Regions from separate parts of the Streptomyces sp. NPDC088147 genome, predicted to be linked through region 2. Evidence: predicted binding sites of a transcription regulator. Region 2 holds the regulator's gene; the other holds the start of a gene.

Region 1 (14,735 bases), on a different contig from region 2:
CTCGCCGAGGTTCCCGAGGAGCGCAAGGAGGCGTTGACCCGGCTGCGTGCGCTGTGCCGTGCGGAGCTGCGGGGATTCACCGAGGTGATGGCGTACGGGATGCCCGCCTACGAGCGGAACGGCACGGGGGAGATCGCCTTCGCGAGCCAGAAGCAGTACATCTCCTTCTATGTGCTGCGCGGCGACGTCCGCGAGTCCTTCGCCGGCCGGCTGGCGGGCCATGACATGGGCAAGGGCTGCCTGCGCTTCCGAAGGCCGGAGAGGATCGACTTCGAGCTTCTCCGGGATCTGCTGCGGGCCACGGCGGCCGGGCCGGGCAAGGTCTGCTGAGTCAACGGCCTTGAGCGATCACGCGGACCACCACCTGGCACCGACCATGATTCCGGGCGTCCACGGCGTCCTCGATCCGGAGCCGTGGATCCGCCGGGCCCATGAGGACACGACAGCCTCGAAGAGGACATGTACAGCCTCGTCGTGTACGACGCGATGACGATCCGGCCCGCGCCTCCCGAGGAGGCCATGGCCACCGCGCGGGACGGTCTGGCCCTCCCCCTGGCGGGAGAGGTCCAGACGGAGGGAATGCGCCCCGGACCCGCGTTCCGCTGCCGCGTCCGTGCGGGGTCACTCGATGTGGCCACCTGGACGACGGAGATCTTCGTGGACGCCCTGAGGTCCACGGGAACGACCGCCCCGGCACCGATCACCGTGTCGGCCCGGGAGCGCACTCAACAGGAAGAACCCACTCAGCCGGCTATGCGGTAGCCGAAGTTGCCGCCGCTGGTCAGGCCCCCGAGGGTGCCCAGGTGGAAGCTGGTGGAGCCGGTGGCCGTGACGCCGGTGGGGCCGGTCGGGAACGTCCAGACCCGGCCCTTGTAGCCGTCCTCGCCGTTGCCGCCGACGTAGACCTCGGGGCTGCCGTCCTTGTCGGAGTCGAGCACGGCCGCCGCGGCACCGAAGTGGTCCTCGTTCTCGGACGTGCTGGGGACGCTCTTGGAGTTCTGGGTGAACGTCACGGCACCCGTGGTGGTGATGCCCGTGGCGCTGCCGCGCAGCACGGTGAACGCACCCGACTGCGAGGTGGTCGCCGGGTCGGAGGCGGTCTCGTAGGAGGCGCCGATGATCACGTCGTCGTAGCCGTCCTGGTCGGTGTCCCCCATGGCCACCGCCGACCCGAACTTGTCGCCCGCCTCTTCGATCCCCGGCACGCCCGTGCTGGCCTGGCTGTAGGAGCGGTGCTTCACGGTGTCGCTCAGACCGTTCGGACCGCCGTAGATCACATAGACCTTGTTCTGGTCCGCGTGACCGGTGACCAGGTCCTGGTAGCCGTCCTTGTTCAGATCGCCGAAGGCCGACGGGTAGGAGGTGTCGTACCAGTGAAGCCCGGTGAACGTGCCGCCCTTGACCAGCCCGGTGGCCGTGCCCTTGAGCACCAGGGCCCCCGGCTTGCCGTTCCCGAGCACGACACCGCCGCCCACGGTGACATCGTCGACGCCGTCACCCGTCAGGTCCCCCACGTAGACGGCGGAGGTCGACTGCTTGTCGAGCTTCCCGGTGTTGCGGAACCAGGCCCCGGCCGACGTGCCCGTGGTCCGGTTCATCGGGCCCAGCCGGACGGACAGGCCGTAGGTCAAGCCGTCGTGTCCGCGGGTGACGAAGTCGTCCACCCCGTCACCGTTGACGTCCCCCACGCCGACGGTGCCGCCGAGCAGCGTCGTGGGCGCGGCGGAGGTCTTCCCGACCGGAATGGCCGTGCCCGCGCCGGTGATGCCGTCCGCGCTCCCCCACAGCACCATGAACCGCTCGGCCCAGTTGAGCACCAGGTCGTCGTACCCGTCACCGTCCAGATCCCCGAACGAACCGACTTCCCGCCACTTCCCGTCGTCCACCGGGTCCCCCGGGACCCCCGGCGTGGCCTGGCTGATGATGGAGGCACTGCTGAGCTTCAGCCCCTCGGCCGACCCGTAGGCGACGGTGACCACTCCGGCCCGCTTGACGGCCCCCACCGTCGCGGTGTGCGCTCCGGTGGCGAAGTCCGGATACCCGTCGCCGTTGAAGTCCGCGTCCTGTGCCCCAGCGGACTTTGCCCCTGGGGCCTTTCCCGTCGCCGTCACTGCCCCTACGGCCTTTTCCCCCACAGCCTTTTCCCCCACAGCCACCGGCGCGGCGCCGGCGACCGGTGCCACGGCGGTGACACCGAGCATGGCGGCCGCGCAGACGGCAGCCATGGTGAGCGCTCTTTCGCGCATCAGAACCCCCCAGGTTCCTGCGGGCGGCCCGAACAGCCGCCCCAAAAGATCGAATACGCGTGTGATCCTACGGGCCGCCTCTGACAATGGCTCTGCCCTTTTTGCCGCCTACGCTCACGGTCGTCCCGACGGCAGGACACCCTGCTCGCTCGATACGACGCCCGGCTCACTCGGTGCGGATCCCCGCTCGTCCGGTACGGATCCCCGCTCGTTGGGTGCGGATCCGCGCTCGCCCGGTGCGGACCCCTGCTCGCCCGGCCGCACCTCGACCTCGGGTGTGGCCGCCGACGGTTCGGTGATGCCCGGGGTTCGGGCGGGCGGCACCGGAGCGGGCTCGCGCGGGCCGCCGGGCAGCAGCGCCGCCAGGTAGACGGCCACCACCGCGGCGGCCACACCGAGTCCGGCGAGGGCGATCCCGCGCACCCGGCGCACACTCCAGCCGCGTCCCTCCGGGGGTGCGTCGTGCCGCAGGTCGCGGTGTGTGATGAGCGCGGCGCGCGCGGCCAGCGCGGCACGCAGCCGGTCCTCGGTCGCGAGGCGGCGGTCCTCGGCATCCTGCTTCATCGGACCACCTCCAGCTTCTTCTCCAGCGCGTCCAGCGCACGGCTCGCGGTGGACTTCACGGTGCCGCGCGACAGACCGAGTGTCTTCGCGATCTGCGCCTCGGTCAGCTCCGACCAGTAGCGCAGCACCAGCACCTCGCGCTGGCGCCGGGTCAACTGGGCGAGTGCGTCGAGGACTTGACGGTGTTCCTCGGCGAGCAGCAGCCCCTCGTCCACGGGCGGCCCGTATCCCTCATGGGGCGGGGTGTGGCCACGGGCGGTGCGGCGTCTGCGCAGTACGGAGCGGGCCGCGTTGACCACGGCGGTGTGCAGGTAGGCCGCCGGGTCCTGGAGCCCGTCGAGCGAGGTGCCGTGATGACGGCAGACCGCGGCGAAGGCGTCCTGCACGACGTCCTCGGCGGTGTGCAGATCGTCCACCAGGAAGAGCGCGAGCCGCACCATGTCGAGTCGCCGCGCCCGGTACAGCTCGGCCAGGGTGGGCCGTGGCTCGTCGTGGTGCGGCGTCGTACCGAGTGCCCGCGGGTGACGCCCCCGCGTCGGCATGTCCTCGGCCGGGGACATGCGGGCGAGCAGGCGGGACCACCAGGGCGGCGGTGCGGGGATGGCGTACTGCATGGACCTCGTTCCGTTGCGGGAGGGGCGGGCGGCCCGGGGGTTGGCCGGCCCGCCCCATGGCGCTGCCCCCGCCGCTTACTTCACCGAGGCGGGCCGGCCCTCGGAGACGACCTTCGGCGCCTTGCCCTCGGCGGCGGGCACGCTCTCGGCGACGGCCTCAGGCGCCACGCCCTCGGCGACGGCCTTCGGCGCGACGGCCTCACCACCCGGCTTGCCTTCGGCGACCACCTTCGGCGCGACGGCCTCCGGCGCCTTGACCTCACCGCCCGGCTTGCCCTCGGCGACCACCTCCGGCGCGACGGCCTTCGGCGCCTTGGCCTCACCGGCCGACGTGCCGTCGTCGACGACGTCCGGCGCGACCGGGGACGGCTTCTTCTCGCCGGAGTCGGCGACGGCCTGCGTGGCGAAACCGCCACCCAGCAGCAGCGCGGCACCGATGGCGGCGCCCATGCCCCGGCGGAGGGAACGGCGGTTCGGTTTGGCGTGCGACGACATGAGTTTCTCCCGAACTGTACGACTACACGGTCTGGAACATCAGCTGAAGGGCGCCTTCAACCCACCAGACGTGCGACACCCGCCGGGGTTGCGCCCGCCGCCGAAAAACTTCCTCACGGCCCGGGGCTCAAGCCTCAGGGTCCGAGCCCTCTTTCCAAGGAATGGAAGGCGGGTCTCTCCCCACCCACCCTCCCTGCCTGGGGGGTTGACTTTTCGTGACCGACTTGCCACGCAGGGTCGCGACGCTTTAGCGTGCCGCACAGAGCACAAAACGGGCCCCCGCCGATGCTTGCGACATCTGGCGAGGGCCTAACCAACAAGATCGACACCCAAAGAAAAGCGATCCCATGGCTGAGAGCCACCTTAGTGCCGCCGCGCCCGAGACGCACGCGGCCTCGCCCGCTTCACCCTCTTCTCCCCCGATGGCGTCCCCCGGCTACGGCAAGCGTTCGACACCCGGTCAACAGCCCCGCAGGGCCGACGACTTCGCGCACCTGCCGCCGCGCGAGGCCGCCGTCGCCGCGTTCCTCGACCGGCTGCCCGAGGGCACGGACATCTCGGTGAAGGCCCTCGCCAAGGTGCTCCCGTACGGGCAGTGCGCCCTGCGTACCGCGCTCCGCCGCCTCCAGGTGGCCGGGCATCTGCGGCGCGGCAAGGAACACCTCTCCGGGCCGGACGGCATGCGCTGGGTGACGCGTACGTGGTTCTCCCGTACCGCGCGGGACAACGGCTGGTGGGCGGCGTTCGTCTCCGGCGACCTGGCCACCGCGGACGCGCGGGCCAACACCTCGGACCCGCCGACCCGTTCGCGCGCCTTCATCCTGCTCGCCGCGCTCGGCCGCAGCGCGCCGGTGATGTCGCTGTCGGCAGCCGACTGCGCGGCCCTGGAGCCGCTGACCACGCCATGGTTCGAACGGGGCGCCACCGAGAGGGACATCCTGCACGCCCTCACCGCCGGACTCCCCGCCGTCGTCCACCACCCGGCGGCGCTCGCCCGCGTACGGCTGACGTCCAAGCTCCCACCGGAGCGGATCCGCGCGCCACGCCCGCCACTGCGGGTCCTGGAGTGCGCGAAGTGCGGCGCCCCCGGCCGTCCCGAGGCACTCACGGACGGCGAGTGCGGCCCGTGCCGGGGCGAGCCCGTCCCCGTACGCCCTGCCTCCCGGCTATCCCCCGCCCAGGTCCGGGCCCGCGTCGCCGAGGCCCGCTCGGCGGCGACCCACCCACCCGAAAGGACCCGTACATGACCAATCCAGTCGATCCGCCGCCATGAAACCGGGGCACCATGGAGGGGAGGAGGCGACACCATGACCCCCAGCTCAAGCCGCCAGGCGAGGCCGCAGATGCGAGTCGAGGACTTCGAAGAACTCGAACGCGGCGCGCCCGAGACCGTACGACTCGAATTCATCAACGGAAAGCTAGAGGTCAAGCCGGTGCCCGACGGCGATCACGGAGCCATCGTCATGTGGCTCCTGCGGCAGTGCATGCAGCATCGTCCCGAACTCGCGCTGTACCCGGAGCAGGGGCTCCTCACCGAGTCCTACCGCAACGGCCGCGCCCGCCCGGACGGAGCCCTGGCGCCCCTCGACCACTTCGTGGGTCAGGGCGAGTGGGCGCCCGCCGATGGCGTCCTCATGACGGTCGAGGTCACGTCCCACGATCGCGACACAGACCTCCGTGACCGCGTCGAGAAGCGCGACGGTTACGCAGCCACCGGCATCCCCGTCTATCTCCTCGTCGACCGGGACGCCGAAGAGCTGGTCGTCTACACCGAACCGCACAAGGGCACATACCTGAGCCGCGCGTCACACTCGTACGGCGCCACGGTCAAACTCCCCCACCCCGTCTCCATCACCCTGGAAACCGAGAAGCTCAAGGACTACACCCGCTGACGAAGCCTCACGGAAAAGCCCGAGGGCGGCACCCCCGCGAAGGGGTACCGCCCTCGGTCACTTCAGACCATGGACCAGGTCCGAGCCGTCAGGCTCAGAAGTCCATGTCACCGCCCGGCATGCCGCCGCCGGCCGGGGCCGCGCCGGCCTTCTCCGGCTTGTCGGCGATGACAGCCTCGGTGGTGAGGAACAGCGCCGCGATGGAGGCGGCGTTCTGCAGGGCAGAGCGCGTCACCTTCGCGGGGTCGATGATGCCCTCGGCGATCATGTCGACGTACTCGCCGGTCGCGGCGTTCAGGCCGTGACCGATCGGCAGGTTGCGGACCTTCTCCACCACAACGCCGCCCTCAAGACCACCGTTGACGGCGATCTGCTTGAGCGGGGCCTCCAGCGCGAGCTTGACGGCCTGCGCGCCGGTCGCCTCGTCGCCCGTCAGCTCAAGCTTCTCGAAGACCGAGGAAGCCTGGAGCAGAGCCACGCCACCACCGGCGACGATGCCCTCCTCGACGGCGGCCTTGGCGTTGCGCACCGCGTCCTCGATGCGGTGCTTGCGCTCCTTGAGCTCGACCTCGGTCGCGGCGCCGGCCTTGATGACGGCCACGCCGCCGGCCAGCTTCGCGAGGCGCTCCTGGAGCTTCTCGCGGTCGTAGTCCGAGTCGCTGTTCTCGATCTCGGCGCGGATCTGGTTGACCCGCCCGGCGACCTGGTCGCTGTCACCGGCACCGTCGACGATGGTGGTCTCGTCCTTGGTGATGACGACCTTGCGGGCGCGGCCCAGCAGGTCCAGGCCGGCGTTCTCCAGCTTGAGGCCGACCTCCTCGGAGATGACCGTGCCGCCGGTGAGGATGGCGATGTCGTTGAGCATGGCCTTGCGGCGGTCACCGAAGCCCGGGGCCTTGACGGCGACGGACTTGAAGGTGCCACGGATCTTGTTGACGACCAGGGTCGACAGCGCCTCGCCCTCGACGTCCTCCGCGATGATCAGCAGGGGCTTGCCCGACTGCATGACCTTCTCCAGCAGCGGAAGGAGGTCCTTCACGTTGCCGATCTTGGAGTTGACGATCAGGAGGTACGGGTCGTCCAGGGACGCCTCCATACGCTCCATGTCGGTGGCGAAGTACGCCGAGATGTAGCCCTTGTCGAAGCGCATGCCCTCGGTGAGCTCAAGCTCGAGACCGAAGGTCTGCGACTCCTCGACGGTGATGACGCCTTCCTTGCCGACCTTGTCCATGGCCTCGGCGATCAGCTCGCCGATCTGGGTGTCGGCGGCGGAGATGGAGGCGGTCGAAGCGATCTGCTCCTTGGTCTCCACGTCCTTGGCCTGCTCCAGCAGGGCACCGGAGACGGCCTCGACGGCCTTCTCGATGCCGCGCTTGAGGGCCATCGGGTTGGCGCCGGCGGCCACGTTGCGCAGGCCCTCGCGGACCAGCGCCTGGGCGAGCACCGTGGCGGTGGTCGTACCGTCACCGGCGACGTCGTCCGTCTTCTTGGCGACTTCCTTGACCAGCTCGGCGCCGATCTTCTCGTACGGGTCCTCGAGCTCGATCTCCTTGGCGATGGACACACCATCGTTGGTGATCGTGGGGGCGCCCCACTTCTTCTCGAGGACGACGTTCCGGCCCTTGGGGCCAAGGGTGACCTTGACGGCGTCGGCGAGCTGGTTCATCCCGCGCTCGAGACCGCGCCGTGCCTCCTCGTCGAACGCGATGATCTTGGCCATGTGAAGTGGTCCTCCCGGACGGATGGGGTCTCCCCTGCTCGAACGCAGTTGAGAGCTTGGGGAAGGATTGCTCACGGACCGTGCTGGCGCCCGCGACGGACGGCCTGAGAGCCGGGCGGTTCCTTGCCCCACCGGCTCTTCGGGCCTCACCGACCCGGTCCTTAAGTTGTCACTCTCACTTGCAGAGTGCTAACGCCAATGATTAGCACTCGACCCCCGAGAGTGCAAGCTCCCATGACCCCCGCCGCCCGGTGCCCGCGCCGCCCATGACCATGGAGACGGGGGCACCGGGAACGCCCGAAGGGTCCGCATCCCCTGTTCGGGATGCGGACCCTTCGGCGTGAGTACGTGTACGTCAGTGCGTCGGTGGCCGATCGCGCCGGGATCAGACGGCGAGCTTGACCATGTCCGCCTGCGGACCCTTCTGGCCCTGCGAGATCTCGAACTCCACTCGCTGACCTTCTTCAAGGGTGCGGTAACCGTCCATCTGGATCGCGCTGTAGTGGACGAATACATCCGCACCACCGTCTACCGCGATGAAGCCGTAGCCCTTCTCCGCGTTGAACCACTTGACGGTGCCCTGAGCCATGCCTAACTCCCCTATTACTGGCCCTTGCACGGGGCCACACTTCGCGCCGGAACGCGTCGACCGCGGCTGAATGTATCTGCCCAACTGCCCTCTGCAACAGGTCAATCGGACGAGAATTCTGGGCATGGCCGAACACACATAGAGATGAATTCCCAGCGTTCCAGGGCAAGTCGGGCCGGGCAAAGCGCACCTACGGCGCATACGGCACTCCGACATCGGCCTCATGTTGTCGCGTTCTCGCATGCCTTCGACGGCGGCGACAGCGGGGCGTTCCCATACTGTACCCCGCTCAACCATGTAGAACGGCCCCCTCCGCTTCTCTCACGGAGGGGGCCGTTCCAGTCACAGAGCGGAGCAAATCCGGCGCGTCAGCCTCCGGCGACCGCGGGGATGATCGAGACGCCGGCGCCGGCCGGGGTGGCGGTCTCCAGGCCCTGCTCGAAGCGGACGTCGTCGTCGTTCACGTACACGTTCACGAAGCGGCGCAGCTTGCCCTGGTCGTCCAGGACGCGGCCGGCGATGCCCGGGTGGTCGGCCTCCAGGGACTGGATGACCTCGGAGAGGGTCGCCCCCTCGGCGGCGACCTCGGCCTTGCCGCCGGTGTACGTACGGAGAATGGTGGGGATGCGGACGTTGACGCTCATGGTGGTGTTCTGCCTTCCGTCTTCCGAAACGTCGGAAACGTCGTGGTGGTCGTCAGCTGCCGGCCAGGCCGGCGTCGCGGAACGCGTCCAGGCTCGGGCGGATGGTCGCCGTCGGGCCCGTCGTCGGGGCGACGGCGTCGAGCGTCTTGAGGCCGTCGCCGGTGTTCAGGACGACGGTGGTGAGCGCCGGGTCGAGGACACCGGCCTCGATCAGCTTCTTCGTCACGCCGACGGTCACACCCCCGGCCGTCTCCGCGAAGATGCCCTCGGTGCGCGCCAGCAGCTTGATCGCGTCGACGATCTGCTCGTCGGTGACGTCCTCGACGGCGCCGCCGGTACGGCGGGCGATGTCCAGGACGTACGGGCCGTCGGCCGGGTTGCCGATCGCCAGGGACTTGGCGATGGTGTCCGGCTTCTGCGGCCGTACGACGTCGTGTCCGGCCTTGAAGGCGGTGGACACCGGCGAGCAGCCCTCGGCCTGGGCGCCGAAGATCTTGTACGGCTTGTCCTCGACCAGACCGAGCTTGATCAGTTCCTGGAGACCCTTGTCGATCTTCGTGAGCTGCGAGCCCGAGGCGATCGGGACGACGATCTGGTCGGGCAGCCGCCAGCCGAGCTGCTCGCAGATCTCGTACGCCAGCGTCTTGGAGCCCTCGCCGTAGTACGGGCGCAGGTTGACGTTGACGAAGCCCCAGCCCTCGCCGAGCGGGTCGCCGATCAGCTCGGAACAGAAGCGGTTGACGTCGTCGTAGTTGCCCTCGATGCCGACGAGTTCACCGCCGTACACCGCCGCCATGACGACCTTGCCCTGCTCCAGGTCGTGCGGGATGAAGACGCAGGAACGGAAGCCGGCGCGGGCGGCGGCGGCGCCGACGGCACCGGCCAGATTGCCCGTGGAGGAGCAGGAGAGCGTGGTGAATCCGAAGGCGCGGGCGGCCTCGACGGCGATGGCGACGACACGGTCCTTGAAGGAGTGCGTCGGGTTGCCGGAGTCGTCCTTGATGTGGAGGGAGCCGGTGACGCCCAGTTCACGGGCGAGGTTGTCGGCCTTGACGAGCTTGGTGAAGCCGGGGTTGATGTTGGGCTTCGTGGCCACGTCGGCGGGGACGGGCAGCAGCGGCGCGTAGCGCCAGATGTTGTCCGGGCCCTCGGCGATGCGCTTCTTCAGCTCTTCGGGGGTGCCGCTCGGCAGGTCGTACGCGACTTCGAGCGGCCCGAAACAGTCGGCGCAGGCGAAGATCGGTCCGAGGTCGAAGCGCTGTCCGCATTCGCGGCACGAGAGTGCGGCGGCGGGTCCGAGATCAACGGCGCCGGTGTCGGAGCCGGTGTTCTGTTCGGCGGTCTGCACAGCCATGGAGGCGAGGCCCTTTCTCCTCATCTTCCTCGCGACGTACTTCGCCACGAGACGGAATTGGCACCTTCCCCACCGTGACCTCGAATGGTCGGCGGGAGGGTTGCCGGGACTTCAACGGGCCGTTCCCTCAGTCCCTCTGGATGAGCGCTATGGCACCGGACCCGGGGTCCGGTGCGTTTTTCCACGTAACGACCCCCGGCATGCGTGGGTCATTCGTGTTGTTCAAGACTGTAACCGAAGGAACGGACGGTTGAGATAGTGGTCCGCACCGCGAGATGGATCACGTTCATGGCACACGCACAGGGAGTACCGACCGTGCTGGAAGAGGTGGAGCACTGGCTGACCAGGCGTTCCTGGTCCGTGGCCGACCGCCCGCTCGACCGGCTGATGGTGGCGAAGGCCGCGCGCGGGACGACGGTGAGTGTGGTCCTTCCGGCGCTGAACGAGGAGGAGACGGTCGGCGAGATCGTGTCCGTGATCCGGCGCGAACTGATGGAGCGGGTGCGGCTCGTCGATGAACTGGTGGTGGTCGATTCCGGTTCCACCGACCGTACGGCCGCGGTCGCCGAGGCGGCGGGAGCGCGCGTGGAGCACCGGGACGCGATACTGCCGCGGCTGCCGGCCCTGCCCGGCAAGGGCGAGGTGCTGTGGCGGTCGCTGCTGGTGACGAGCGGCGAGGTCGTGTGCTTCGTGGACGCCGATCTGCGGAGGTTTTCGGCCGATTTCGTGTCGGGGATCGTGGGGCCGCTGCTGACCGACCAGGACGTGCAGTTCGTCAAGGCGATGTACGACCGCCCGCTGCTCCAGCCCGCGGCTGGACACCCCGGTCAGGGAGACCGGGAGAGCCAGGGTGGCCAGGGGAGCCAGGAAGGTCGGGGGAGCCAGGGCGGTCAGGGCGGGCGCGTGACCGAGTTGGTGGCCCGGCCGCTGCTCAATCTGCACTGGCCCCGGCTGGCCGGTTTCGTACAGCCGCTCGGTGGTGAGTACGCGGCGCGGCGCTCGCTGCTGGAACGGCTGCCGTTCCCCGTCGGGTACGGCGTGGAGCTGGGGCTGCTCGTGGACGCGCTGCACACGGCGGGTCTCGACGCGCTGGGGCAGGTCGACGTCGGGGTGCGGATCCACCGCCACCAGGACGAACGGGCGCTGGGGCGGATGGCCGCGGCGATCTACCGTACGGCGCAGCTGAGGCTGTCCCGGGCGCACTTGGTACGGCCGGAGCTGACGCAGTTCGAGCGCGGCGAGCACGGTTTCGTGCCGCGTACGCACGCGGTGGACACGGAGGAACGGCCGCCGGTGCGGGAGATCGCGGAGTACACGGCCGGACGCGCGGCGTAACGGAGTGCGATCATGTGAATTATCTAGATTGCCCGGTTATGGGCATGAATCATGTGTGGGCTGGAGCGCTGACCGGGCCGCTGGCCGCCGCCGTGCACGCGCACCTGGCCGAGGCGGGAATGGCCGGGGCGGGAAGCGCCACCGAGCGACTGTGGCTGCTGGGCGGGGTGGTGCTCGCGCTGAGCGGCGCCGGGGTGGTCGCGCTGGCCGCCCTGCGCGGCCGTCGGGACTGACGGCGGTGGCGCCTCCGTGACGGTGGCGGGGCTGACGGCGGTGGCGTCCCCGTGACGCCGGCGGGACTGACGGCGGTGCCGCCTCCGTGACGGTCGACACAGCCGCCGACATGGCCGCGTCCGTACGTTTGAGCGTTTCCGTGACGGGCTAGGTTTCGGCACATGGTTACCGAGCCGCCCTCCCAGGCCCAGGTCCTCGTCGCGTCCAACCGCGGCCCCGTCTCGTACACGCTGCGCGACGACGGCGCGCTGGAGGCCAAGCGGGGCGGCGGCGGGCTGGTGTCCGGCCTGTCGGCCATCGGGCAGGACGCGGACGCGGTGTGGGTGTGCGCGGCGCTCGGGGACGGCGACCGCGAGGCGGTACGGCGCACGGGCGGCCGGCTCGACACCGGCGACACCGGCGGCCAGCGGGTACGGATGCTGGGCATCGCGCCGGAGGTGTACGCGGACGCGTACAACGGCGTCGCCAACAGCGCGCTCTGGTTCGTCCACCACCTGCTCTACCAGACCCCGCTGGAGCCGTCGTTCGGCCCGGAGTTCCGCGCGCGGTGGGCGTCGTACGAGACGTACAACCGCGCCTTCGCGGAGGCGCTGGCCGACGAGGCGGCCGACGGCGCGGCCGTGCTGGTGCAGGACTACCACCTGGCGCTGGTGCCCGGGATGCTGCGCGCCCTGCGCCCCGACCTGAGGATCGGGCACTTCTCGCACACGCCCTGGGCGCCGGTGGACTACTTCCGGCTGCTGCCCGACGACATCGCGCGCCAGCTGCTGCGCGGCATCCTCGGCGCGGACCGCGCGGCCTTCCTGACGCACCGGTGGGCAAACGCCTTCACGGCGTGCTGTACGGAGCTGCTGGGCGGCACGGGCAACACCGCGATCGGTGTGCACGGCCTCGGCGCGGACGGCGACTTCCTGCGCGAGCGCGCGCACCGCCCCGACGTGGACGAGCGGATCGTCACCCTGCGCGGGCAGATCGGCCGTACGAGCGCGGGCGAGGAGCGGAAGACCATCGTCCGGGTGGACCGTACGGAACTGTCGAAGAACATCGTGCGCGGGCTGCTCGCCTACCGGCTGCTGCTGACCGACCGTCCCGAATGGCGCGAACGCGTCGTCCATGTCGCCTTCGCCTACCCGTCCCGGCAGGACCTGGCGGTCTACCGCGAGTACACCGCCGAGGTCCAGCGGGTGGCCGACGGGATCAACGCCGAGTTCGGCACGGAGGGCTGGGTCCCGGTCGTCCTCCATGTCCAGGACGACTTCGCCCGCTCCCTGGGCGCCTACCGGCTGGCGGACGTGGCGCTGGTCAACCCGATCCGCGACGGCATGAACCTGGTCGCGAAGGAGATCCCCCTCGTCTCCGAGCGCGGCTGCGCGCTGGTGCTGTCGCGGGAGGCGGGGGCGTACGAGGAGCTGGGCGAGGACGCGCTCGTGGTGAACCCGTACGACATCAGCGCCACGGCGACGGCCCTCCACGAGGCGCTGACCATGCCGGCCGCCGAGCGCGCGGAACGCGCCAAGCGGCTGGCCGCGGCGGCGACGGCGCTGCCGCCGAAGCAGTGGTTCCTGGACCAGCTGACGGCGCTGCGCGCCTGACGGCGCCCGACGCGCCCGGGGGGGCTCCGGACCGGGCGCGCCGGCCGTCTCTCAGGCCATCGCCTCCGCCAGCGCGGCCAGGAAGTCCGCCAGCGCCGCCGGTCCCGGCAGCAGCAGGTCGGCGCGCTCGGCCAGTTCGGGTACTTCCGTGCCGCTACAGATCAGCAGGCCGTGGCAGCCGTCCGAGCGGAGCTTCTCCACCGCCGCGTAGGCCGGGAGGTCGCCCAGGTCGTCGCCCGCGTACAGGACCGTCCTGGCGCCGACCTCGCGTACGTACTCCAGCAGTGCCACGCCCTTGTCCACGCCGGGCGGGCGCAGCTCCAGGACCATCCGGCCCGGTTCGACGATCAGGCCGTGGCGGGCCGCCAGTTCGGTGAGCGGGTCGCGCAGGGCGTCGAAGGCGGCCTGCGGGTCGGAGGCGCGGCGGGTGTGGACCGCGACCGCCTGGCCCTTCTCCTCGATCCATGTGCCGCGCCAGGCACCGAACCGGTCGAGGACGCCGGGGAGTTCGGCGCGGGCCGCCGCGACGCCCTCGTGCGGGGTGGGGGTGTGGACGGAGCCGGAGACGGCGTCCCAGCGCTCGGCGCCGTAGTGGCCGAGGACCACGAGATGGTCCAGGCCCGGCACTCCGGCGAAGCCGCCGTACCGCACGGCGACCCCGGCCGGGCGGCCGGTGACGACCGCGACCGACGCGACGTGCGGCGCGAGCGCGGCGAGGGCGGGGACGGCGCGCGGGTGCGCGCGGGCCTGTTCGGGGTCGGGGACGATCTCGGCGAGGGTGCCGTCGAAGTCGAACGCGACGACGGCCTCGCCCGGCCGCGCGAGGAGCGCGGCCAGAGCGTCGGCGCCTGCGGGGGTGGCCGGTTTCGGCAGGGGGTACGGGGTGCTGCCCATGCCCCCGAGCCTATCGGCGCCCGCCGCCGCGGGGGGCCTGTCCGGCCAATGGGGCTTCCCCGGCGGCCTCTGCCCTAACGGCGGCGGCGCTTCTCGTCCCTGATCCGCCGCAGCCTGTTCACCGTCACCGGGTCGTGCTCCAGCGCCAGCGGATCGTCCAGCAGCGCGCCCAGCAGCTGGTAGTAGCGGGTCGGCGACAGGCCGAGCCCCTCCCTGATCGCCCGCTCCTTGGCGCCGGGCCCCGGCCAGCCGCGCCGCTCCATGGCGAGTACGGCGCGGTCCCGCTCGGACAGCCCCGAGGGCTCGGCGGGAGCGGCGGGACCGCCGGGCTCGGCGGACTCGGCGGGCTCAGGCGCGGTCATATGACCACACGCTACTCGGCGGCCTCGGCCGCCGCCGCGTCCCTGGCGATCCCCCCGAGGACGTTCGACGGGCTGGCGCCGGGCTCGACGGCCTTGCCGATGTTCTTCTTGAAGCTCTCGCTCACGCTCGCCCACGAGTTCTTGCCGTACGGGAGCAGCTCGGAGGTGGGCAGCGCGTCCAGGAACTTGCGCAGGTCCCC
Region 2 (14,735 bases):
CTTCTCCGGCGCCGGGATCCACATCCTGGAGGGCTACGGCCTGACCGAGTCCAGCGCCGCCAGCTTCGTCAACCCGGGGGAGGCGTACCGCACCGGCACGGTCGGCAAGCCGCTGCCCGGCACCGAGGTACGGATCGCCGACGACGGCGAGATCCTGCTGCGCGGCCCGGGGATCATGGCCGGATATCACGGGCTGCCGGAGAAGACCGCGGAGGTCCTGGAGCCCGACGGCTGGTTCCACACCGGCGATATCGGCGAGCTGTCCCCCGACGGCTATCTGCGGATCACCGACCGCAAGAAGGACCTCATCAAGACGTCGGGCGGCAAGTACATCGCCCCCGCCGAGGTCGAGGGCCAGTTCAAGGCGGTGTGCCCGTTCGTCTCCAACATCCTGGTGCACGGCGCGGACCGTAACTTCTGTACGGCGCTGATCGCGCTCGACGAGCCCACCATCCTCGGCTGGGCCGCCGAGAACGGCCTGGCGGGCAGGACATACGCCGAGGTCGTCGCCTCCCCGGCGGTCGAGCGGCTCATCGCCGGCTATGTGAAGCGGCTCAACGAGGGCCTCCAGCGCTGGCAGACCATCAAGAAGTTCCGGCTGCTGCCGCGCGATCTGGACATCGAGCACGGCGAGCTGACGCCGAGCCTCAAGCTCAAGAGGCCGGTGGTGGAGCGGACGTACAAGGACCTGATCGAGGAGATGTACGCGGGCTCCCGGGAGTCCTGAGGACGGCCGTCCGGCCGGGGTCCAGCGGTCTACTGGCCCCGGCCGCGCCGCAGTTCGTCCAGCGTCTCCCCGATGCGGGCCAGCTGCTTCCCCACCGAGTCGAGGACGGCCGGGTCGCCCCCGCGCAGTTCGTCCTCGATCGACGCCAGCCGGTCCGTGATCTCCCCCAGGTGCTCCTGCTCGCGGGCCAGCAGCCGTTCCAGCTGGCGGTTCTTGCGGTGCAGATCGAGGAACACGCTGACCTTGGCGCGGAGCATCCACGGATCGAAGGGCTTGGTCAGGAAGTCCGCCGCCCCCGTGGCGTAGCCCCGGAAGGCATAACCGCTGTCGGACTCCGGACCGTTGAGGAAGATGATCGGAATGTCCTTGGCCCGGTCGAGCCGCTTGATCCGGTAGGCGGTCTCGAAGCCGTCCATGCCGGGCATCCGGACATCCAGCAGGATCAGCGCGAACGGCTCCCGCAGCAGCGCCTGGACGGCCTCCTCGCCCGAACGGGCCCGTACGAGCGGCTCGTCCAGCGAGGCGAGGACCGCTTCCAGCGCGACGAGGTTGTCCTCCAGGTCGTCGACGAGAAGGATGCTCGCGCGGTCCGTGGTGGCTGTTGTCCTGCTCATCCCGCTCCCCTTGTCCGGCCCCCCGTGTTCCGGCCAGGGAGGCAAGAATGCTCTGCGCGAAGCGTTTTGGCACGCCGTTTCGGCGGTTTCCTCGTGTCGCCGCCCAGCCGGCCGCGCTTCTCACCCGTACCACCGCACATATGGCAGGCGAGCTTCCGGTTCATGGTCAAATCTTGTCCACTTCCATGACTCGGCGCGTATGACCGGGCTCCGTCTGTCACTCTGTCGGGATCGTAAGCGGCACAACGTCAGAACCGGATCAGGAGCCGCAGTGGGGCGCATTCCGATCCCGCGCGAGACCCTTCATCTCCCGGCATCCCAGGTGCCATTACGGAGGGACACGCGGTCGACATCACGTACCAGTCTGCCCGGCAACCCGCTCGCCCCGTCCGCCGCGCGCCGCTTCACCCGCGCGGCGCTCGCGGACTGGACCAGCCTCGGGCTGCTCACCACCTGTACCTTCTGCCAGGGCGACGAGGGCTGCTCCCCGGGGGAACACAGCACCGATCTGCTCGCGGACGACGCGGTGCTGATCGTCGACGAACTCGTCACCAACGCGGTGGTGCACGCGGGCACCACCGTCGAGCTGCTCTGCCGGCTCGAGGACCCGGGCGAGGACGTCCCGGGGACTCCGGCGGGAGAGGACGAGGAACCCGCGGCGCTGGTCCTGGAGATCTCGGACCACCACCCCGCGCGCGCCATACAGAGCGACCCGGCGGGGCAGGGACCGGCCGGCACCCCCGAATACGGACGCGGGCTCCAGCTGGTCGCCGCGCTCGCCGAGCGCTGGGGCATCACCTATCGCTCCGGGCTCAAGACCGTCTGGGCGCGCCTCCCGCTCGCGGGCCGGGACCCGGGACAGGACCAGGGGACCGAGCCCGCCCTGCGGCGCGGGCTGCGCGCCGCCGAGATCCTCGCGCCGGCGACCCGTCGTACGGTGCGCGACGACCCCGAGTGGACCGGCCGGGGCGCCCTCTCGTTCCTCGCCGAGGCGTCCGAACTGCTCGCCGGGCAGCTGGACGAGGATCTCGTCGCGGCGCTCGCCGGACAGCTGCTGGTGCCACGGCTCGCGGAGTGGTGCGCGGTCTGGCTGGACGGCGAGGGCGGGCAGCAGGGCGCGGCGCCCCGGCTCGCGCGGGTCTGGCACGCGGACGAGGCCGGGATCGAGCCGCTGCGCCGGATCCTGGAGAAGGAGCCGCCACGGCTGCCGGTCTCGCCGAGGGGCGGCCCGGTGCGGATGCCGTGGCCGGGCGAGGGCTCCGGGGCGGGGACCGGTTCCGGCGCCGGACCCGGCGCGGTGCTCGCCTGCCGACTGGTCGCGAACGGGCGCGCGCTCGGCACACTGGTGCTCGGCAGGCCGGGACAGGACCCGGTCCCCGACGAAGTGACCGCGCTCATCGAGGACTTCGCGCGCCGCGTCGGCCTCGCGATCGGCGCGGCCCGCCGCTACACCCGTCAGGTCACCATCAGCCGGGTCCTGCAACGCGGTCTGCTGCCCAGCCAGGTGGCGCGCATCCCGGGCATCGCCAGCTCGCTGGTGTACGAGCCGAGCGACGACGGTCTGGCGGGCGGCGACTTCTACGACGTCTTCCCGTGCCCGCCGGGCGACCGCTGGTGCTTCATGCTCGGCGACGTCCAGGGCAGCGGTCCCGAGGCCGCCGTCGTCACCGGCCTGGCCCGCCCCTGGCTGCGGCTGCTCGCCCGCGAGGGCTACCGCGTGGGCGCGGTCCTCGACCGGCTGAACCGGCTGCTCCTGGACGACGCGACGGAGGCGGCCGAGTCCGCGTCCCTGAGGGGCGCCGCGTCCTCTCCGTCGGCTCCGTCCTCTCCGCCTGCGGCGTCTGTGGCGTCCGTGGCGTCCGTGGCGTCCTCCCCGTCCGCGACGCCGTCGTCACCGTCCGAGGGCGGCCAGGCCCGCTTCCTGTCCCTGCTGTACGGCGAACTGATGCCGCTCCCGGGCGCGGGCGGCGCCGTACGGTGCACCCTCGCCAGCGCCGGCCATCCGCTGCCGCTGCTCCTGCGGCCGGACGGGACGGTACGCGCGGCGGCGGAGCCGCAGCTGCTGCTCGGGGTCGTGGAGAAGGTCGCGTACGAGAGCAGCACCTTCGACCTGGAGCCCGGCGACACCCTGCTCTGCGTCACCGACGGCGTCACGGAGCGCCGCTCCGGCCGGCGGATGCTCGACGACGGAGACGGCCTGGCGCGGGCCCTCGCGGGGTGCGTGGGGCTGACGGCGCAGGGCGTCGCGGAGCGGATACGGCAGACCGTGCACGACTTCGACGAGACACCGCCGGAGGACGACGTGGCGCTGCTGGTGCTCCAGGCGACCTGAGCGGGACGCGTCCCGTACGCGACCGGGACCCGGGTGGACCGGCGCCGACCGGTCCACCCGTCGACCGGTGCCGACCGGTGCCGGCCGGTCCACCTGTCGACCGGTTCCGACTGGTGTCGGCCGGCGCCGGCCGGTCCACCTGTCGCGTACGGGACACTGGGGGTATGCCTTCCGCACTGCCCGACGGTGACCCCATGCCCGAGACCGGCGCGCTGCCCCCGCACGCCCTCGCGGGCGCGGCGGACCGGCCCCTCGGCTTCTACCTGCACGTTCCGTACTGCGCGACCCGCTGCGGCTACTGCGACTTCAACACGTACACGGCGACCGAGCTGCGCGGCTCGGGCGGTGTCCTGGCCTCCCGTGACAACTACGCGGAGACGCTCGCCGACGAGGTCCGGCTGGCCAGGAAGGTGCTGGGCGACGATCCGAGGCAGGTCCGCACGGTGTTCGTCGGCGGCGGTACGCCGACCCTGCTCGCGGCGGCCGATCTCGTACGGATGCTGGGGGTGATCCGCGACGAGTTCGGGCTCGCGGACGACGCCGAGATCACCACCGAGGCGAATCCGGAGTCCGTGGATCCGGCGTATCTGGCGGCCCTGCGGGAGGGCGGGTTCAACCGCGTCTCCTTCGGGATGCAGAGCGCGAAGCAGCACGTACTGAAGGTCCTGGACCGTACGCACACCCCCGGACGGCCCGAGGCGTGCGTCGCGGAGGCGCGCGCGGCGGGCTTCGAGCACGTGAACCTCGATCTGATCTACGGCACGCCGGGGGAGACCGACGACGACTGGCGCGCGTCGCTCGCGGCGGCGGTGGGGGCCGGGCCCGACCATGTCTCCGCGTACGCGCTGATCGTGGAGGAGGGCACCCAGCTGGCCCGGCGCATCCGGCGCGGCGAGGTCCCGATGACGGACGACGACGAGCACGCGGACCGGTATCTGATCGCGGACGAGATGCTGGCGGAGGCGGGCTTCTCCTGGTACGAGGTGTCCAACTGGGCGACCTCGGAAGCGGCCCGCTGTCTGCACAACGAGCTGTACTGGCGCGGCGCGGACTGGTGGGGCGCGGGTCCGGGCGCCCACAGTCACGTCGGGGGCGTGCGCTGGTGGAACGTGAAGCATCCGGGCGCGTACGCGGCGGCGCTGGCGTCGGGACGGTCGCCGGGCGCGGGGCGGGAGATCCTGGCGGCGGAGGACCGCAGGGTGGAGCGCATCCTCCTGGAGCTGCGGCTGTCCGACGGCTGCGATCTGTCTCTGCTGGCCCCCGCGGGGCTGGCGGCGGCGGGGCGTGCGGTCGGGGACGGGCTGCTGCGGCGGGGGCCGTACGAGGAGGGGCGGGCGGTGCTGACGCTGCGGGGGCGGTTGCTGGCGGACGCGGTGGTCAGGGACCTGGTGGACTGACGGCGGCGCGCGTGACACGGGGTACGGGCACGGCGCGTGCCCGCACCGCACCCCGTGGCGTGTGCGGGCGGCGACCCCGAAGCGGACGCGAATCGGTCCGCGAACCGGCGGGCTCCGCCTGCCCGCACCGGCGAACGATGTCGCCTACGCGGCGGGCCGGGACGGGCACGGTCCCGTCACACGTCACCGCCGGCGGTGACGAAGTCGATCAGTTCCTCCACCCGGCCCAGCAGCGCCGGCTCCAGGTCTCTGTACGTCCGTACCCGCGAGAGGATGTGCTGCCACGCCGCCCCCGTGTTCTCCGGCCAGCCCAGCGCGCGGCACACGCCCGTCTTCCAGTCCTCCCCCCGCGGCACCGCCGGCCACGCCGCGATGCCCACCGAGGACGGCTTCACCGCCTCCCAGACGTCGATATAGGGGTGCCCCACCACCAGGACGTCCGCGCCGGTCACCGCGGACGCGATACGGGACTCCTTCGAGCCCGGTACCAGATGGTCGACCAGGACGCCGAGCCGCGCGTCCGGGGCCGGGGCGAACTCGGTGACGATGGCGGGGAGGTCGTCGATGCCGCCCAGGTACTCGACGACCACGCCCTCGACGCGCAGATCGTCGCCCCACACCTTCTCGACCAGCTCGGCGTCATGCCTGCCCTCCACGTAGATGCGGCCCGCCCTGGCCACGCGTGCGCGGACCCCGGGGACGGCCACCGAGCCGGAGGCGGTGCGGGCCGGGCGGGACGGGGCCGCCGTCGCCGGGCGGACCAGGGTGACCGGCCGGCCCTCCAGCAGGAAGCCCGCGGGCAGCAGCGGGAAGACCCGGTGTTTGCCGAAGCGGTCCTCCAGGGTGACCGTCGGACCCTCGGCGGTCTTCTCGCAGCGGATCACCGCGCCGCAGAAGCCCGTCGACACCTCCTCGACCACCAGATCCGGCTCGGCGGGCACCTCCGGGGCGGGTGCGGACTTCTTCCACGGGGGCGTCAGATCAGGGCTGTAGCTGCGCATTCGCAAGACGATAGGCCGGGCGCGGCACGGGCGCTACGACTCCCCTGCACGCGCGGCCAGCGCGTCCCGCTGCGCCCGGACGAACGCCGCGTCCACCACCGCTCCGTGCCCCGGCACATACAGCGCGTCCTCGCCGCCCAGCGCCAGCAGCCGGTCCAGGGCCGCCGGCCAGCGCGCGGGGAGTGCGTCGGGGCCCGCCTGCGGCTCGCCGGACTCCTCCACCAGGTCGCCGCAGAACACCACCGGAGGGGAGCCCGGCACCAGCATCGCGAGATCGTGGGCGGTGTGACCGGGCCCGGCGTTCACGAGCACGACCCCGAGGCCGCCCAGGTCCAGCGTCACGTCCCCGGAGACCGCGTGCCGGGGCGCCACCAGGAGACCGACCGCCTCGGCGGCTTCCCCGGCGGCGACCCCGTGGCGCACGGCGTCCTCGTACAGGCCCGTCGCGTCCCCGGTCAGCAGCTCGGCCACGCCCGCGGCCCCGTATACCTCGGCCCCGGCGAACGCGGCCGTCCCGAGCACATGGTCGAAGTGCGGGTGGCTCAGCGCGATATGGGTCACACACCGGCCGCCCAGGGGCATCCGGGCCCGGATCCCGGCGCCCTCGCGGAGCGTGGAGCCCGTGTCGTACAGCAGTGCCGCGTCGGAGCCGACGGCCAGTCCGGTCGTCGCGTCCCACCCCGGCAGCCGCAGCCGCCCCACCCTCGGGGCGAGACGTTCCCATCCGGACTCTTCCCAGGGGATGTTCGTGGGCACGTTCATACCGGGACGCTACGGGACGCTACCGGCAACGACCAGCGCGATGCCGGGGTAGCGTGGTCGGCTGCTCTTGCTAGCGGTGTACCCCACGGCCGTACACTGGCTGGGGGAGTGCTGGCACTCCTCCAGAGCGAGTGCCAAAGCCGGAACGACGGACGAGAGCTGGAGGTGTGCGCGATGCTCAGCGAACGCAGGCTGGAGGTGCTGCGCGCCATCGTCCAGGACTATGTCGGGACGGAGGAGCCGGTCGGCTCCAAGGCGCTCACCGAGCGGCACAAGCTCGGTGTCTCCCCGGCGACCGTCCGCAACGACATGGCGGTGCTGGAGGACGAGGGCTTCATCGCCCAGCCGCACACCAGCGCGGGCCGTATCCCGACGGACAAGGGATACCGGCTCTTCGTCGACAAGCTGGCGGGGGTCAAACCCCTGTCCTCGCCGGAGCGCCGTGCCATCCAGAACTTCCTGGACGGAGCCGTCGACCTCGACGATGTCGTGGGCCGTACGGTACGGCTGCTGGCGCAGCTCACCCGGCAGGTCGCCGTCGTCCAGTACCCCTCGCTGACCCGCTCGACGGTGCGGCATGTGGAGCTGCTGGCGCTGGCGCCCGCCCGGCTGATGCTCGTCCTGATCACGGACACCGGACGGGTCGAGCAGCGCATGATCGACTGTCCCGCGCCCTTCGGCGAGACCTCGCTGGCGGACCTGAGGGCCCGGCTCAACAGCCGGGTGGTCGGGCGTCGCTTCGCGGACGTCCCGCAGCTGGTGCAGGACCTGCCCGATTCCTTCGAGCAGGAGGACCGGGGGACCGTCACCACGGTGCTCGCGACCCTGCTCGAAACCCTGGTCGAGGAGACCGAGGAGCGGCTGATGATCGGCGGTACCGCCAACATCACCCGCTTCGGACACGATTTCCCGTTGACCATCCGGCCGGTGCTGGAGGCGCTGGAGGAGCATGTGGTGCTCCTCAAGCTGCTCGGCGAGGCCAAGGACCCGGGCATGACCGTACGTATTGGGCACGAGAACGCCCACGAGGGACTCAACTCCACGTCCGTCGTCGCGGTCGGCTACGGTTCGGGCGACGAGGCAGTCGCCAAACTCGGCGTGGTCGGACCGACCCGCATGGACTACCCCGGAACGATGGGAGCGGTACGCGCAGTGGCACGTTACGTCGGACAGATCCTGGCGGAGTCGTAAGTGGCCACGGACTATTACGCCGTACTCGGCGTGCGCCGCGACGCATCTCAGGACGAGATCAAGAAGGCATTCCGCAGGCTCGCCCGCGAGCTGCATCCGGATGTCAATCCCGATCCCAAGACGCAAGAGCGCTTCAAGGAGATCAACGCCGCCTACGAGGTGTTGTCGGACCCGCAGAAGAAGCAGGTCTACGACCTCGGCGGCGACCCTCTCTCGCAGAGCGGAGGCGGGGGCGCGGGCGGATTCGGAGCCGGTGGCTTCGGCAACTTCTCCGACATCATGGACGCGTTCTTCGGTACGGCGTCGCAGCGCGGCCCGCGGTCGCGGACGCGGCGCGGCCAGGACGCGATGATCCGGCTGGAGATCGACCTCAACGAGTCGGCCTTCGGTACGACCAAGGACATCCAGGTCGACACGGCCGTGGTCTGTACGACCTGTTCGGGCGAGGGCGCGGCGCCGGGCACCTCGGCGCAGACCTGTGACATGTGCCGCGGCCGCGGTGAGGTCTCGCAGGTCACCCGGTCCTTCCTGGGCCAGGTCATGACCTCGCGGCCGTGCCCGCAGTGCCAGGGCTTCGGTACGGTCGTGCCGACGCCGTGCCCCGAGTGCGCGGGTGACGGCCGGATCCGGTCCCGCCGTACGCTCACCGTCAAGATCCCGGCCGGGGTCGACAACGGCACGCGTATCCAGCTCGCGGGCGAGGGCGAGGTCGGGCCCGGCGGCGGTCCCGCCGGTGATCTGTACGTCGAGATCCATGAGCTGCCGCACGCGGTGTTCCAGCGGCGCGGAGACGATCTGCACTGCACGGTCACCATCCCGATGACCGCGGCGTCGCTGGGCACGAAATGCCCGCTGGAGACGCTGGACGGGCTGGAGGAGATCGACGTACGTCCCGGCACGCAGTCGGGTCAGTCGATCCCGCTCCACGGCCGGGGCATCACGCATCTGCGGGGCGGCGGCCGGGGCGATCTGATCGTGCACGTCGAGGTGATGACCCCGTCGAAGCTGGATCCGGAGCAGGAGCGCCTGCTGCGGGAGCTGGCGAAGCTGCGCGGCGAGGAGCGGCCCACCGGCCAGTTCCAGCCCGGCCAGCAGGGGCTGTTCTCGCGGCTGAAGGACGCCTTCAACGGCCGTTGACGGTACGGGTTTCGGCGAATGGCCCGGGGACCGCTCCCCGGGCCATTCGCGTGGTCCCCCGGCCTGACGCCCGTGATCCGCCGCGCATTCCTCTGTCACATGCCCGACGCGGCACCGATTCGTAGCTGTCATACAAGGCATGGCACGATGCCTGCATGTCCTCCGCACTGACCGATCTCTGCCGGTATCCGATCGTGCAGGCCCCCATGGCGGGCGGCGCCTCCTGTCCGCAGTTGGCCGCGGCCGTCTCCGAGGCCGGTGGTCTCGGGTTCCTCGCCGCCGGGTACAAAACGGCGGACGGCATGTACGAAGAGGTCAAACAGTTGCGCGGGCTGACCGCCCGGCCCTTCGGCATCAATCTCTTCATGCCGCAGCCCCGCTACGCCGACCACGCGGCCGTGGAGGTGTACCGCAACCAGCTCGCCGGTGAGGCGACCTGGTACGAGACACCGCTCGGCGACCCCGACGCCGGACGGGACGACGGCTACGAGGCGAAGCTGGCGATACTGCTCGACGACCCGGTGCCCGTCGTGTCGTTCACCTTCGGCTGCCCGACCAGGACGACGCTCGACGCCCTCGCCCAGGCCGGGACGTACACCGTGGTCACGGTGACCACCCCCGAGGAGGCCCAGACCGCGCAGTGGTCCGGCGCCGACGCCGTCTGCGTCCAGGGTGTCGAGGCGGGCGGCCACCAGGGCACGCACCGCGACGACCCGGCCACCGACGCCGCGGGCATCGGGCTGCTCTCGCTGGTGACCCAGGTCAGGGAGGCCGTACAGCTGCCCGTCATCGCCGCCGGCGGGCTGATGCGCGGGGGCCAGATCGCGGGGGTGCTCGCGGCGGGCGCGGACGCGGCGCAGCTCGGCACGGCGTTCCTGGTGTGCCCGGAGTCCGGCGCGCACGCGCTGCACAAGCAGGCCATGACCAACCCGCTGTTCGTACGGACCGAGCTGACCCGGGCGTTCTCCGGGCGCCCCGCGCGCGGGCTCGTGAACCGCTTCATGCGCGAGCACGGCCCGTACGCCCCGCCCGCCTATCCCGAGGTCCATCACCTCACCTCCGGGCTGCGCAAGGCCGCCGTCAAGGTGGGCGACCCGCAGGGCATGGCGCTCTGGGCGGGACAGGGCCACCGCATGGCCCGCGAGCTGCCCGCGGGACAGCTGGTCGAGGTGCTGAAGGGTGAACTCGAAGCGACCCGAGCCTCGTTGATGCCGGGCCTGGGCAACGTCTCGTGACCGCCCCTGTCTTCGTCACCGAGGGCGGCGGACTGCGGATCGGTACGGTCACCCTGGACGGCCCGGAGGGGCGGCACGCCGTCTCCGTACGGCGGTTGCGCGTCGGCGAGGAGATCGTGCTGACGGACGGCGCGGGCACCGGCGCGTACGGGACGGTCGCGGCGGTCGAGGGCAAGGACCGGCTGGACGTCGCCGTCACCGGGGTACGGACCGAGCCGGAGCCCATGCCCCGCATCACCGTCGTCCAGGCGCTGCCCAAGGGCGACCGCGGGGAACTGGCCGTCGAGACGATGACCGAGACCGGCGTCGACGCGATCGTGCCGTGGCAGGCGGCGCGCTGCATCACGCAGTGGAAGGGCGACCGGGGCGCCAAGGCGCTCGCCAAGTGGCGGGCCACGGCGCGCGAGGCGGGCAAGCAGTCGCGCAGGCTCCGCTTCCCCGAGGTCACGGACGCGCTGTCGGCCAGGCAGGTCGCGGCGCTGCTCGCGGACGCGGACTTCGCCGCCGTACTGCACGAGGAGGGCAGCGAGCCGCTGGCCACCGCGCCGCTGCCCGCCGAGGGCCGGATCGTGCTGGTCGTGGGGCCCGAAGGGGGCGTGTCCCCGCAGGAGTTGACGGCTTTCGCGGAGGCGGGCGCGCGGCCGTACCGGCTCGGCCGCAGCGTGCTGCGCACCTCCACGGCGGGGACGGCGGCCACGGCGCTCCTGCTCGGCCGCACCGGCCGCTGGTCCTGACGGGCCGCTGGTCCTGACCGGTCACTGGTCCTGACGGTCTGCTGGTCCTGACCGGCTGCTGGTCCTGACCGGCCACTGGTCCTGACGGCCGCCGGGCCATCGGCCGGGACGGCCGCGCGCCCCGACCGCAGCGGATAGCATGCGACGTACTCAACTGATCACCAGTGGCGCCCAGGAGGCCCGGACCATGGCGGGAGAACCGCAGGCGGACTGCCTGTTCTGCAAGATCGTCGCGGGGGAAGTGCCGGCCACCCTCGTCCGCGAGACCGAGACCACCCTCGCCTTCCGCGACATCAACCCGCAGGCCCCGACCCATGTCCTGGTCATCCCGCGGGCGCACTACCCGGACGCGGGCACCCTCGCCGCGGCCGAACCCGCCGTCGCCGCCGATGTGCTGCGCGAGGCCGCAGCGGTCGCCGCCGACGACAAGACCGACGGCGGCGGCTACCGGATCGTCTTCAACACGGGCGCGGGCGCGGGCCAGACCGTCTTCCACGCGCACGCCCATGTCCTGGGCGGACGCGGCTTCAACTGGCCCCCCGGGTAGGCGTCTTGTCCGTACGGGAACTGGTCGTGCTGGGCACCGCGAGCCAGGTGCCCACCCGCCATCGCAACCACAACGGCTATCTGCTGCGCTGGGACGGCGAGGGTCTGCTCTTCGACCCGGGCGAGGGCACCCAGCGCCAGATGCTGCGCGCCGGGGTCGCCGCGCACGACATCAACCGCATCTGTGTCACGCACTTCCACGGCGATCACTCGCTCGGACTGGCCGGGGTCATCCAGCGGATCAACCTCGACCAGGTTCCGCACGAGATCACCGCGCACTATCCGGCGAGCGGGCAGCGCTTCTTCGAGCGGCTGCGGTACGCCACGGCCTACCGCGAGTCCGTCGAGCTGACCGAAGCGCCGGTCACCGCCGACGGCGTGCTCGCCCGTACCCCCGCGTACACCCTGGAGGCGCGGAAGCTCTCCCATCCCGTCGAGTCGTACGGCTACCGCCTCACCGAGCCCGACGGGCGCCGCATGGACCCGGCACGGCTGGCCGCGCACGGCATCTCAGGACCGGACGTCGGCCGCCTCCGGCGCGAGGGCGTGCTGAACGGCGTCACGCTGGAGGAGGTCAGCGAGACGCGCCGGGGACAGCGGTTCGCCTTCGTCATGGACACCCGGCTCTGCGACGGCGTGCACGCGCTGGCCGAGGGGTGCGATCTGCTGGTCATCGAGTCGACGTTCCTCGACGGGGACGAGCGGCTGGCCACCGACCACGGCCATCTCACCGCGGGCCAGGCCGGGCGGGCGGCCCGGGACGCGGGCGTGGAGCATCTGGTGCTCACGCACTTCTCGCAGCGCTACAGCGACCCGGACGAGTTCGAACGGCAGGCGCGCGCGGCGGGCTTCGAAGGCGAACTGACGGTCGCCGCCGACCTCGTACGGGTACCGCTGCCCAAGCGTTCCCGCTGAGATCCGCTCCGGCGCGGCCGGAGCGTCTTCCCGCGCCCGGCGGATCGGGCAGACTGTCCGGATCCGCACGCGACCGGGAGCCCGCCGTGATCACATCCAACGGAGACCCGCAGGAACACTCCGCCCATGTCGACCCGCTGCGCGCCCTGCGCGCCCCGGACGACCCCGACTGCGATGTGTATCTGACGGGCACGGTCTTCCTCGACATCATCTTCACCGGGCTGGACAGCGCGCCCGTACGCGGCACGGAGTCCTGGGCGCGGGGGATGGGGTCGAGCCCCGGCGGGATCGCCAACATGGCCACCGCCCTCGCCCGCCTCGGACTGCACACCTCGCTCGCGGCGGCCTTCGGCGACGACCACTACGGCGAGTACTGCTGGGACGCGCTGGAGCAGGGCGAGGGCATCGATCTGTCCCGGTCACGAACGGTCCCCGGCTGGCACTCGCCGGTCACCGTCTCCATGGCGTACGAGGACGAGCGCACGATGATCTCGCACGGCCACGAGGCCCCGCCGCCCGAAGGAGCCCTCCCCGAGTGCCCGCCGCGCGCCCGCGCCGCCGTCGCCGCGCTCACCCCCGGCCGCCGCGACGAGTGGATCGCCCGCGCCGCCCGCCACGGGGCGCGGATCTTCGCCGATGTCGGCTGGGACGACACCGGCCGCTGGGATCTGACGGGACTGGCCGATCTGGAGCACTGCGAGGCGTTCCTGCCCAACGCCGAGGAGGCGATGCGCTACACCCGCACCGACTGCCCCAGGGCCGCCGCGCGGGTGCTCGCCGAGCGGGTGCCGGTGGCCGTCGTCACGCTGGGCGGGGACGGCGCCTACGCGGTGGACGGCGCCACCGGCGAGACCGCCGAGGTCCCGGCGATCGCGGTGGAGGCGCTCGACCCGACGGGCGCGGGCGATGTCTTCGTGGCCGGATTCGTCACCGGCACGCTCGCCGGCTGGCCGCTCGCGGACCGGCTGGCCTTCGCCGGGCTGACCGCGGCACTCTCGGTCCAGGAGTTCGGCGGCTCGCTCTCCGCGCCCGGCTGGTCGGAGGTGGCGACCTGGTGGCAGTACGTACGGACCTCCCCGGACCAGGACCCGGCGGCGCTGCGGCGCTACGCCTTCCTGGAGGAGCTGCTGCCCGCGCCGAGCAGGCCGTGGCCGCTGCGCAGGGCCGTCCCGACCATCGGCTTCGGCCGCTCGGCCTGAGAGACGGGCGCGCCCGAGGACAGGCCTGAGCACAGCGGGTTCCGCCTCGCCGACGGCACCGGGTGGGACGCGCCCACGGCACCGGGTGGGGTTCGCCCACGGCACCCGGTGGGTTCGCCCACGGCACCCGGTGGGTTCGCCCACGGCACCCGGTGGGGTTTGCCGACGATACATGGAAAAGCCCTAGGGCCTTGTCCGTGCGGGGTCGTACGCTGGTACCCCAGAGGTTGTCGAGCAGCGAGAACCCTGCAACGGGAGGTATGTGCAGGCCACAGCGCCGGCCCATGACTCAGACACCTACAGTCCAGACCCCCGCGTCGGGGCAGGCACGTGCCCAGTGGACCGTCCCCGCCAAGCACCCCATGGTGACGGTCCTGGGCTCCGGGGACACCCTCCTGCGGGTGATCGAGAAGGCGTTCCCGGCCGCAGACATCCATGTCCGGGGAAACGAGATCAGCGCGACCGGCGACGCGGCGGATGTCGCGATGATCCAGCGCCTGTTCGACGAAATGATGCTGGTGCTCCGCACCGGTCAGCCGATGACGGAGGACGCAGTGGAACGTTCGATCGCCATGCTCAGGGCGAGCGAGAACGGCGGAGCGGACGGTCCCGAGACTCCCGCCGAGGTGCTCACCCAGAACATCCTGTCCAGCCGCGGCCGGACGATCCGCCCCAAGACGCTCAACCAGAAGCGCTATGTCGACGCGATCGACAAGCACACGATCGTCTTCGGCATCGGCCCCGCCGGTACGGGCAAGACGTATCTCGCCATGGCCAAGGCGGTCCAGGCCCTGCTGTCCAAGCAGGTCACGCGGATCATCCTGACCAGGCCCGCCGTCGAGGCGGGCGAGCGGCTCGGCTTCCTGCCCGGCACGCTCTACGAGAAGATCGACCCGTATCTGCGGCCGCTCTACGACGCGCTGCACGACATGCTCGACCCCGACT

What was found. Region 2 encodes HrcA, which represses chaperone genes, less so after heat shock. Its sites were predicted from a motif close to TTNGCACTCNGNNNNNCNGAGTGCNAA; they were not measured.
Region 1: the regulator HrcA is predicted to act here: its motif matches at 7,698-7,724, upstream of groL (chaperonin GroEL).

The regions. Positions count from the first base shown of each region.
Region 1 covers NZ_JBIUSY010000005.1:503,714-518,448, forward strand. Annotated here, with positions in the region: gene ACIOGX_RS20205 (DUF1801 domain-containing protein) at 1-330, shown strand, start outside; gene ACIOGX_RS20210 (hypothetical protein) at 460-762, shown strand; gene ACIOGX_RS20215 (FG-GAP repeat protein) at 744-2,225, opposite strand; gene ACIOGX_RS20220 (hypothetical protein) at 2,361-2,810, opposite strand; gene ACIOGX_RS20225 (SigE family RNA polymerase sigma factor) at 2,807-3,424, opposite strand; gene ACIOGX_RS20230 (hypothetical protein) at 3,500-3,919, opposite strand; gene ACIOGX_RS20235 (hypothetical protein) at 4,342-5,166, shown strand; gene ACIOGX_RS20240 (Uma2 family endonuclease) at 5,227-5,811, shown strand; gene groL (chaperonin GroEL) at 5,906-7,531, opposite strand; gene ACIOGX_RS20250 (cold-shock protein) at 7,917-8,120, opposite strand; gene ACIOGX_RS20255 (ubiquitin-like small modifier protein 1) at 8,489-8,764, opposite strand; gene thrC (threonine synthase) at 8,817-10,118, opposite strand; SAM riboswitch class I at 10,136-10,265, opposite strand; gene ACIOGX_RS20265 (glucosyl-3-phosphoglycerate synthase) at 10,434-11,453, shown strand; gene ACIOGX_RS20270 (hypothetical protein) at 11,492-11,686, shown strand; gene ACIOGX_RS20275 (trehalose-6-phosphate synthase) at 11,849-13,279, shown strand; gene otsB (trehalose-phosphatase) at 13,331-14,173, opposite strand; gene ACIOGX_RS20285 (DUF3263 domain-containing protein) at 14,248-14,535, opposite strand; gene ACIOGX_RS20290 (ABC transporter substrate-binding protein) at 14,547-14,735, opposite strand, start outside.
Region 2 covers NZ_JBIUSY010000002.1:431,994-446,728, forward strand. Annotated here, with positions in the region: gene ACIOGX_RS07190 (AMP-binding protein) at 1-727, shown strand, start outside; gene ACIOGX_RS07195 (two-component system response regulator) at 757-1,341, opposite strand; gene ACIOGX_RS07200 (SpoIIE family protein phosphatase) at 1,613-3,673, shown strand; gene hemW (radical SAM family heme chaperone HemW) at 3,838-5,070, shown strand; gene ACIOGX_RS07210 (DUF3097 domain-containing protein) at 5,247-6,071, opposite strand; gene ACIOGX_RS07215 (MBL fold metallo-hydrolase) at 6,105-6,833, opposite strand; gene hrcA (heat-inducible transcriptional repressor HrcA) at 7,008-8,024, shown strand; gene dnaJ (molecular chaperone DnaJ) at 8,025-9,161, shown strand; gene ACIOGX_RS07230 (nitronate monooxygenase) at 9,317-10,396, shown strand; gene ACIOGX_RS07235 (16S rRNA (uracil(1498)-N(3))-methyltransferase) at 10,393-11,130, shown strand; gene ACIOGX_RS07240 (histidine triad nucleotide-binding protein) at 11,318-11,677, shown strand; gene ACIOGX_RS07245 (ribonuclease Z) at 11,683-12,591, shown strand; gene ACIOGX_RS07250 (PfkB family carbohydrate kinase) at 12,678-13,790, shown strand; gene ACIOGX_RS07255 (PhoH family protein) at 14,075-14,735, shown strand, end outside.